3 regions of the Streptomyces sp. NPDC058773 genome follow, and region 2 is predicted to be linked to each of the others. Evidence: riboswitches for the same ligand, from Rfam matches in the RefSeq annotation. Region 2 holds a riboswitch; each other region holds the start of a gene.
The links. A riboswitch is a leader RNA that binds a small molecule or an ion and turns the genes downstream of it on or off. The one in region 2 is predicted to bind thiamine pyrophosphate.
Positions count from the first base shown of each region.

Region 1: linked by a shared signal. The riboswitch ahead of ACFW5B_RS10305 (thiamine ABC transporter substrate binding subunit) and the one ahead of thiO (glycine oxidase ThiO) in region 2 are both predicted to bind thiamine pyrophosphate.
Region 3: linked by a shared signal. The riboswitch ahead of thiC (phosphomethylpyrimidine synthase ThiC) and the one ahead of thiO (glycine oxidase ThiO) in region 2 are both predicted to bind thiamine pyrophosphate.

Region 1 covers NZ_JBHYPE010000008.1:177,505-180,772, forward strand. The annotation lists gene rlmN (23S rRNA (adenine(2503)-C(2))-methyltransferase RlmN) at 1-1,044, shown strand, start outside; TPP riboswitch at 1,079-1,199, shown strand; gene ACFW5B_RS10305 (thiamine ABC transporter substrate binding subunit) at 1,303-2,379, shown strand; gene ACFW5B_RS10310 (ABC transporter permease) at 2,355-3,268, shown strand, end outside.
Region 2 covers NZ_JBHYPE010000089.1:850-4,117, reverse strand. The annotation lists gene ACFW5B_RS34985 (NAD(P)/FAD-dependent oxidoreductase) at 1-1,231, opposite strand, end outside; TPP riboswitch at 1,387-1,499, shown strand; gene thiO (glycine oxidase ThiO) at 1,497-2,720, shown strand; gene thiS (sulfur carrier protein ThiS) at 2,797-3,012, shown strand; gene ACFW5B_RS34970 (thiazole synthase) at 3,022-3,268, shown strand, end outside.
Region 3 covers NZ_JBHYPE010000001.1:163,272-166,539, reverse strand. The annotation lists gene ACFW5B_RS00765 (hypothetical protein) at 1-211, shown strand, start outside; gene thiC (phosphomethylpyrimidine synthase ThiC) at 294-2,072, opposite strand; TPP riboswitch at 2,066-2,222, opposite strand; gene ACFW5B_RS00755 (YibE/F family protein) at 2,294-3,268, shown strand, end outside.

The DNA of each region.
Region 1 (3,268 bases), on a different contig from region 2:
CTTGCCGATCTCAGCCCCGTCGAGCGTCGTGAAGCGGTGGCCGCGATCGGGGAGAAGCCGTTTCGCGCCAAGCAGTTGTCGCAGCACTACTTCGCCCGCTATGCGCACGACCCGGCGCAGTGGACCGACATCCCGGCGGCGGCGCGCGAGAAGCTGGCGAGTGAGCTGCTGCCGGAGCTGATGACGGTGATGCGGCACATCTCGTGCGATGACGACACCACGCGCAAGACGCTGTGGAAGCTGCACGACGGGACGCTCGTCGAGTCGGTGCTGATGCGCTACCCGGACCGGGTCACGATGTGCATCTCCTCGCAGGCCGGTTGCGGGATGAACTGCCCGTTCTGCGCCACCGGCCAGGCCGGGCTGGACCGCAACCTCTCGACCGCCGAGATCGTGCACCAGATCGTCGACGGGATGCGTGCGCTGCGCGACGGCGAGGTGCCGGGCGGTCCCGCGCGGCTGTCGAACATCGTCTTCATGGGGATGGGCGAGCCGCTGGCCAACTACAAGCGGGTGGTCGGCGCGATCCGGCGGCTGACCGACCCCGAGCCGGACGGGTTGGGCCTGTCGCAGCGGGGGATCACCGTCTCCACGGTCGGCCTGGTGCCGGCGATGCTGCGGTTCGCGGACGAGGGCTTCAAGTGCCGGCTGGCGGTCTCCCTGCACGCGCCGGACGACGAGCTGCGGGACACCCTGGTACCCGTCAACACGCGCTGGAAGGTGCGGGAGGTGCTGGACGCGGCGTGGGAGTACGCCGAGAAGTCAGGCCGCCGGATCTCCATCGAGTACGCGCTGATCCGGGACATCAACGACCAGGCGTGGCGCGGTGACCTGCTGGGCCGGCTGCTGAAGGGCAAGCGGGTCCATGTGAACCTCATTCCGCTGAACCCGACGCCCGGCTCGAAGTGGACCGCCTCGCGCCCCGAGGACGAGCGGGCGTTCGTCCGGGCCATCGAGGCGCACGGGGTGCCGGTGACCGTCCGCGACACCCGCGGCCAGGAGATCGACGGCGCCTGCGGGCAGCTCGCGGCCTCGGAGCGCTGACCGCCCCGCTGGTACGGTGTGGTCGAACACATACACATTCCGACAGGGGAGCGCCACAGCGCTGAGAGTGCGGAAGCGTCGTCGTCACACGGTGCCCGCAGACCCTTGAACCTCGCCCGGGTCATTCCGGGTAGGAAGTTCGGTCGTCACTCATGCTGTTGCGCCCTGCCCCGGGCCGCTTCCGGTACGTCCACGTACGACGGAGCCGCGGACCCGGGGCAGGGCCGCGTCTCTTCCTGGCCAGCCAGGAGGAAATCAGTGAGCACCACCAGAAGGATCGCCGCGACCGCCGTCGCCGCCGCGGTCGGCATGACCGCGCTCGCCGCGTGCGGTGGCCAGGGTGGCGCGGGCGCGGATGCCAAGACCGTCACGCTCGTCAGCCATGACTCGTTCCAGGTCTCGAAGTCCGTCCTCGCCGCCTTCGAGAAGGAGAGCGGCTACAAGGTGAAGACCCTGCGGGGCGGGGACGCCGGCAAGGCCGTGAACCAGGCCGTGCTGTCCAAGGGCAACCCCCAGGGCGACGTGCTCTTCGGCATCGACAACACCCTGCTCTCACGCGGTCTGGACGAGGGCCTCTTCAGCCCGTACGAGGCCAAGGGGCTGGACAAGGTCCCCGCGGAGCTGCAGCTCGACAAGGGCGAGCACCGGGTGACGCCGCTCGACTACGGCGACATCTGCGTCAACTACGACCGCGGCTACTTCGACCGGCACAAGACCGCGCCGCCGAAGACCTTCGACGATCTCCTCGAACCCCGCTACAAGGGGCTGCTGGTCACGGAGAACGCCGCCACCTCCTCCCCGGGCCTCGCCTTCCAGCTCGCCACCGTCGCGAAGTACGGCGAGAAGGGCTGGCAGAGCTACTGGAAGAAGCTCAAGGCCAACGGCGTCGAGGTCGTCGACGGCTGGGAGCAGGCCTACAACGACCGCTTCTCCGGCTCCGCGGCCGGCAAGGGCAAGGGCGACAAGCCGCTGGTGGTCTCCTACGCCTCCAGCCCGCCCGCCGAGGTGCTCGGCAAGAAGCCCGCGCCCAAGGAGGCACCGACCGGTGTCGCGGCCGGCACCTGCTTCCGGCAGATCGAGTTCGGCGGTCTGCTCAAGGGTGCGAAGAACGAGAAGGGCGGCAAGGCGCTGCTGGACTTCCTGCTGAGCAAGCAGTTCCAGGAGGACGTGCCGCTGCAGATGTTCGTCAACCCGGCTCGCAAGGATGCCGAGGTGCCCGAGCTGTTCACCAAGTACGGCACGACGATCGACCAGCCCAACACGCTGGCGCCCGGGGCGATCACCAAGAACCGTGAACAGTGGATCAAGCAGTGGACCTCGCTCGTTCTGAAGTAACGCCCGCGGAGGTCACGGGGGCCCGGCGGGGCAGGCCCGCGCGGGGGACGGCGGTGCGGCTCGGCCTGATGGCGGTGCCGTGCGCCTTCTTCGCGCTGTTCTTCGCCTATCCCGTGCTGGCGATCGTCGGACGCGGGCTCAAGGACGGCGGGCAGTGGCAGCTCGGCCGGTTCGGAGCCGTGCTGAGCGACCCGGATGTCGCCCAGGTGCTGTGGTTCACCGTCTGGCAGGCGGCGGCCTCCACCGGGCTGACGCTGCTGATCGCGGTGCCCGGCGCCTATGTCTTCGCGCGCTTCGACTTCCCCGGCAAACAGCTGCTGCGGGCGGTCGTGGCGGTGCCGTTCGTGCTGCCCACCGTGGTGGTCGGCTCGGCCTTCCTCGCCCTCCTCGGGCGGGGCGGGCTGCTGGACGACCTGTGGGGCGTGCGGCTGGACACCTCGGTGTGGGCGATCCTGCTGGCACATGTCTTCTTCAACTACGCCGTCGTCGTACGGACCGTCGGCGGGCTCTGGGGGCAGCTCGACCCGCGGCAGGAAGAGGCGGCGCGGGTGCTGGGAGCCGGGCGGTTCGAGGCCTGGCGGCGGGTGACGCTGCCCGCGCTGGGCCCGGCCGTCGCGGCCGCCGCCCTGATGGTCTTTCTGTTCACCTTCACCTCCTTCGGGGTGGTGCAGATCCTCGGCGGCCCCACCTTCTCGACGCTGGAGGTGGAGATCTACCGGCAGACCGCGGACTACCTGGATCTGCCGACGGCCGCCGTACTCACCCTGGTCCAGTTCGGCGCGGTGCTGGGCGTACTGGCGCTGCACGCCTGGACCGTGCGCCGCCGGGAGTCCGCACTGCGGCTGGTGGACGCGGCGCGCACCGCCCGCCGGCCGCGCGGCCCCGGCCA
Region 2 (3,268 bases):
CGGCCTTCAGCGGTACGGAGGCGTTCGCGGCCCGCTCCCGGTCCAGTACGACGCCCCGCTCGATCAGCTTGCGCCCCTGGGCGAGGTCCCGCGGCCGTCCCACGGCCAGCAGCGCGACGAGTCTTCCGTCCCGCAGCCAGATCACCGACCAGGCGGCCCCGGCCGGGTCGCCGCGCCAGACCAGCTCGTCGGCGTTGCCGTGGTGGCCCGCGTACTGCACGAAGCGGCCGAACTGCTCGGACCAGAAATACGGGACGGGGTCGTAGACCAGCCCTTCGGCGTCACCACGGGCGATGTTCTCGGCGACCGTACGGGGGCCCTGGAGGGCGTTGTCCCAGTGGTGGACCAGCAGGCGGGTGGCGTAGCGGGCCGACGGGAAGGAGGCGCAGTCGCCGACCGCGTAGACATCGGGCGCGGAGGTGTGCAGCCGGTCGTCGGTGAGGACGGAGCTGTCCTCCGGTGAGACCTCGATGCCGGAGCCGGCCAGCCAGGCGGTGGCGGGCCGGGCGCCGATCCCGATGACCACGGCGTCGGCGGGGAGCGTGGTGCCGTCTTCCAGAGTGACCGCGCCCGCGGTGACGGACGCGACCCGGGCGCCGGTGCGCAGCTCGGCCCCGGCGTCCGTGTACCAGCCGGACATGTGGGCGGCGACCTCGGCGGGCAGCGCACCCGCCAGCGGGCGGTCGGCGGCCTCGACGACGGTGACCGCGCAGCCCGCCTCGCGTGCCGCGGTCGCGAACTCGGCGCCGATCCAGCCGGCCCCGACGACCACGATCTCGTGCTGGGCGGCGAGCACCGGGCGCAGCCGTTCGGCGTCGTCGAGAGTGCGCAGCAGATGGACGCCGGGCATGCCCTCACTGCCGGGCAGCACGATCGGGTCGGCACCGGTGGCGATGACCGCGTAGTCGTAGGAGAGCGGCCCTTCGGCGGTCTCGACGAGGTGGGCGTCCGGCACCAGGCCGGTGACCGGGCGGCCGAGGTGGAGGTCGATGCCGAGCCCGGCGAAGTCGACGTCGAAGGCGGCGCCCTCGGCCTTGCCCAGCAGGACCGCCTTGGACAGCGGCGGGCGGTCGTAGGGCTGGTGGGGCTCGTCGCCGAGGAGCGTGATCGCGCCGCGCCAGCCCTGTTCGCGCAGGGCGACCGCGGTCTGCACACCCGCGATTCCGGCGCCGACGATCACGACGCGCGGCGTGTGGTCAGGGGCCTGGGAGGACTTGCTCTGCTCACTCACCCGATCACTCTAGGACGGTCCGCGACGCCGCCCGCAGCAGCGCGCAAGGAGATCTCTGACACACCGTCACTGCCGCCCGGACCGGAATACGGGCCCCCGGGGAGCGGGGGACGGTGCCTTACGGGCCTTCGCGGCACCGTACTAGGGTGACGGTTACACGCACTCGCGGGAGCCCGGACGGACCGGGCTGAGAGGGAGGCTGGCCGGCCTCCGACCGTACGAACCTGATCCGGGTCATGCCGGCGAAGGGAGGGGCTGAAAGATCATGCATCCACCTGCCACACCGAACGGACCGGCGGCTTTGCGCCCCGATGTGCTCGTCCTCGGGGGCGGCATCATCGGCCTGGTCACCGCCTGGCGGGCGGCCGGCCGCGGGCTGGCCGTCGCGCTGGCCGATCCCGCGCCCGGCGGCGGCGCGGCCCGGGTCGCGGCCGGGATGCTGGCCGCGGTCAGCGAGCTCCACTACGGCGAGCAGACCCTGCTGGGCCTCAATCTCGCCTCGGCACGGCGCTACCCCCGCTTCACGGAGGAGCTGGAGGAGGCCTCCGGGCAGCGGATCGGCTACCGGCGGTGCGGCACGCTGGCCGTCGCGCTGGACGCCGACGACCGCGCCCATCTGCGCGAACTGCACGCGCTGCAGACCCGCTCGGGGCTGGACTCGCAGTGGCTCAGCGGGCGCGAGTGCCGGCGCCTGGAGCCGATGCTGGCACCCGGGGTGCGCGGCGGGCTGCGGGTGGACGGCGATCACCAGGTCGATCCGCGGCGGCTGGTGAGCGCCCTGCTGACCGCCTGTGAGCGCGCCGGGGTGGCGTTCCACCGGAGCGCGGCGGTGCGGCTGACGGTCGACGGCGGGCGGGCCACGGGCGCCGAACTCACCGACGGCACCCGGCTGTCGGCGGGCCAGGTCGTGCTGGCCGCGGGCAGCCACAGCGGCCGGCTCGACGGGGTCCCCGACGCGGTGCTGCCGCCGGTCCGGCCGGTCAAGGGCCAGGTGCTGCGGTTGCGGCTGCCCGAGATGCCCGCCGGCAGCCCCGCCTTCCTCTCGCGCACCGTACGGGCCGTCGTCCGCGGCGGGCCGCTCTACCTGGTGCCGCGGGAGAACGGCGAACTGGTCGTCGGCGCCACCAGCGAGGAGCTGGGCTGGGACACCACCGTGACCGCGGGCGGGGTCTACGAGCTGCTGCGGGACGCGCATGAGCTGGTCCCCGGCATCACCGAACTGCCGCTGGCCGAGACCTGCGCCGGGCTGCGCCCCACCTCCCCCGACAACGCCCCGATCCTGGGGCCCACCGCGCTGCCCGGCCTCCACCTGGCCACCGGCCACTACCGCAACGGGGTGCTGCTGACCCCGGTCACCGGTGACGCGATGGCCGAGGTGCTGACCACCGGGAGCCTTCCCGAAGAGGCCCGCCCCTTCTCCCCCGCGCGCTTCTCCCCCGCCACCCCGGCGCCGGAGCGCACCCGCACCCGCGAGGAGCAGCCCGTATGAGCCGGCGCAGTCAGCGCACCGTCAACAGGCGCGCGGGTGGCGACGGCGCCCCCGCCGAACGAAGCGAGGCCGGCGCATGAGCGCGTCCACCGTGTCCGTCTCCGTCAACGGCGAGACCCGGGAGATCCCCGGCGGACTCACCCTCGACCGGCTCGTCGCGACACTGTCCCGGGCGCCCGCCGGGGTGGCCGCGGCGGTCAACGAAACCGTGGTGCCACGCACCCAGTGGCCCACCACCCCGCTCGGCGACGGCGACCGCGTCGAGGTGCTCACCGCGGTCCAGGGAGGCTGATCCGCAGACATGACCGACGATCCGTTCACCCTCGCCGGCACCGCCTTCGCGTCCCGTCTGATCATGGGGACCGGCGGTGCGCCCAGCCTCGACGTCATGGAGCGGGCGCTGCTCGCCTCCGGTACGGAGCTGACGACGGTCGCCATGCGGCGGCTGGACCCGACCGTGCAGGGCTCGGTGCTGTCCGTACTGGAGCGCCACAAGATCCGGGTGCTGCCGAACACCGCGGGCTGCTTCACCGCGGGCGAGGCGGTGC
Region 3 (3,268 bases), on a different contig from region 2:
CCTCAGCGACCCCGCCGCCACCCCGGACGACGTCCCGGACCGTTACGTCCCGCGCCGCACCACGTCCCCGGAGAGCCGGATTCCCACCCTCGGCTACACCCGCCCCGAGTTCTCCAGCCCCGACAGCGGCTCCTCGGGCGCCCGCCCGCGCTACTCCAGCCCGGACTTCACCAGCCCGGATTACGGCGGACCGGATCACCAGGCGGATTAGGGGTGCCGCCGCCGGCTCCGCCAACGGGGAGGCCCCCGCCCATCGGGCAGGGGCCTTCGCCGTGGGGGTCCGGACGGGCCGGCTAGTCCGCGATCGGCAGATAGACGCGGTTGCCCGCCGCGGCGAACTCCTTCGACTTCTCGGCCATTCCGGCCTCGGGGTCGAGGGCCAGGTCGCCACCGTGCTCGCGGCGGATGTCCTGACTGATCTTCATCGAGCAGAACTTCGGGCCGCACATCGAGCAGAAGTGGGCCGTCTTCGCCGGTTCGGCGGGCAGCGTCGCGTCGTGGAAGGCACGCGCCGTGTCCGGGTCGAGGGCCAGGTTGAACTGGTCCTCCCAGCGGAACTCGAAACGGGCGTCGGAGAGCGCGTCGTCCCACTCCTGGGCGCCCGGGTGCCCCTTGGCCAGGTCCGCCGCATGGGCCGCGATCTTGTAAGTGATCACGCCGGTCTTGACGTCGTCGCGGTCCGGCAGGCCCAGGTGCTCCTTGGGCGTGACGTAGCAGAGCATCGCGGTGCCCCACCAGGCGATCATCGCCGCGCCGATACCGGAGGTGATGTGGTCGTAGGCGGGCGCGATGTCGGTGGTCAGCGGGCCGAGCGTGTAGAACGGCGCCTCTTCGCAGATCTCCTGCTGGAGGTCGATGTTCTCCTTGATCTTGTGCATCGGGACATGCCCGGGGCCCTCGATCATGGTCTGTACGCCGTGCCGCTTGGCGATGGTGTTCAGCTCGCCGAGCGTCTTCAGCTCCGCGAACTGCGCCTCGTCGTTGGCGTCCGCGATCGAGCCGGGACGCAGACCGTCACCGAGTGAGTAGGTCACGTCGTAGGAGGCGAGGATCTCGCAGAGCTCCTCGAAGTGCGTGTAGAGGAACGACTCCTGGTGGTGCGCCAGGCACCAGGCCGCCATGATCGAACCACCGCGGGAGACGATGCCGGTCTTGCGGCGGGCCGTGAGAGGCACATAGCGGAGCAGCACACCGGCGTGCACCGTCATGTAGTCGACGCCCTGTTCGGCCTGCTCGATGACGGTGTCCTTGTAGATCTCCCAGGTCAGCTCCTCGGCCTTGCCGTCGACCTTCTCCAGCGCCTGGTAGAGGGGGACGGTGCCGATGGGGACGGGGGAGTTGCGCAGCACCCACTCGCGTGTGGTGTGGATGTTGCGGCCGGTGGAGAGGTCCATGACGGTGTCGGCGCCCCAGCGGGTCGCCCAGGTCATCTTCTCCACCTCCTCCTCGATGGAGGAGGTGACCGCGGAATTACCGATGTTGGCGTTCACCTTCACCAGGAAGTTCTTGCCGATGATCATCGGCTCGATCTCCGGGTGGTTGATGTTGGCGGGCAGCACCGCGCGGCCGGCCGCGATCTCGTCGCGGACGAACTCGGGCGACACCTTCTCGCGGAGGGCGACGTACTCCATCTCCGCGGTGATCTCGCCGCGCTGGGCGTAGGCGAGCTGGGTGACCGGGGTGCCCGTGCGGCCGCGCCGCGGCTGGCGGGGTCGGCCCGGGAAGACCGCGTCGAGGTTCTTCAGTCCGCCGCGCGGTGAGGTGTGCTTGAGGCCGTCGTCCTCCGGCCGCATGGGACGGCCCGCGTATTCCTCGGTGTCGCCGCGGCCGATGATCCAGTTCTCCCGCAGCGGTGCCAGACCGCGGCGGACATCGGTTTCGATATTGGGATCGGTGTACGGCCCTGACGTGTCGTAGAGCGTCACGTCCTTGCCGTTGGTGAGGTGCACCCGCCGGACCGGCACCCGAAGGTCCGGGCGCGCTCCGGAGACATAGCCCTTGTGCCAGCCGATCTGCGGCTTTTCGCCGTCGTTCGCACCGTTTTCGGGCGTGCGTGCATCCTGCAGAGTCATGAGACCCAACTCCCTACGCCGGCATTACCCGGTACCAGGTTCGGCGGTCGACGCAGCGGCTTCCGTCCGTCGGCGTTTCACGTGAAACGCCGCGGGGACGAAGGTCAGCGCCCTCTCAGCCCGGTGCTCCGAGCTCCCGCGATTGCAAAGGTGCCACCACGGTAGCGGCCGTTGTGGCGCGGTGAACAGTGGGCCCCTGGAGTTCTTGCGATGATCGGGCGGTGTCGCCTTACGAGACCCACCACCATTCCGCCCCGCACTCCCATGGGCACGGCCATGGCCCTGCCGCGCCCGTCTCCCGGCATCTGCGCAAGGTCATCGCGGCGGTGCTGATCCCGTTCGCGGCCGCGGTAGCGGTCGGTCTGGTCGTGCTCTGGCCGGGCGGTGCACCGCCCCACAAACCGTCCGGGGTCGGCTTCGACCAGCCCACGGAGACGGCCCGAGTGATCAAAGTGGCGGAGGTGAACTGCGCGGACGTCCATGCCGAACAGCAGCCTCAGCCACCGTCGCCGACGGGGCAGCCGCCGACCGGGGGAGCGGAGACGGGCAAGCACTGCCAGCAGGCAACGATCGAAGTCACCACCGGGGAGAACAAGGGGCGCACCTTCCGGACGGTGGTGACCCCGGACGCGCTGCGCCACTACACCACCGGTCAGGAGGTGGTGGTGACGTACTCCCCCAAGGCGCCGAAGGACCTGCAGTACTCGGTCAGCGATGTGGACCGGACGCTCCCGATGTGGCTGCTGGCAGCGATCTTTGCCTTCGCGGTGGTGATCGTCGGCCGGCTGCGGGGTGTGCTCGCACTGGTGGCGCTGGCGGCCAGCTTTGTGGTCCTGACGCTGTTCATCCTCCCGGCGATCCTCCAGGGCTCCAATCCGCTGGTGGTGGCGGTGGTCGGCGGCAGCGCGATCATGCTGATCGCGCTCTACCTGTGCCACGGGCTGACGGCCCGTACCTCCGTGGCCGTGCTCGGCACCCTCGCGTCACTGCTGCTGATCGGGCTGCTCGGATCGGTGTTCATCGGCTGGGCACTGCTGACCGGCAATACGGATGACACCACCGGGCTGGTGCACGGTCTGTACCCCGACATCGAGATCCGCGGTCTGCTGCTGGCGGGGATCATCATCGGTTCGCTGGGGGTGCTCGACGATGTGACGGTGACCCAGACCGCCGCGGTCTGGGAGCTCAAGGAGGCG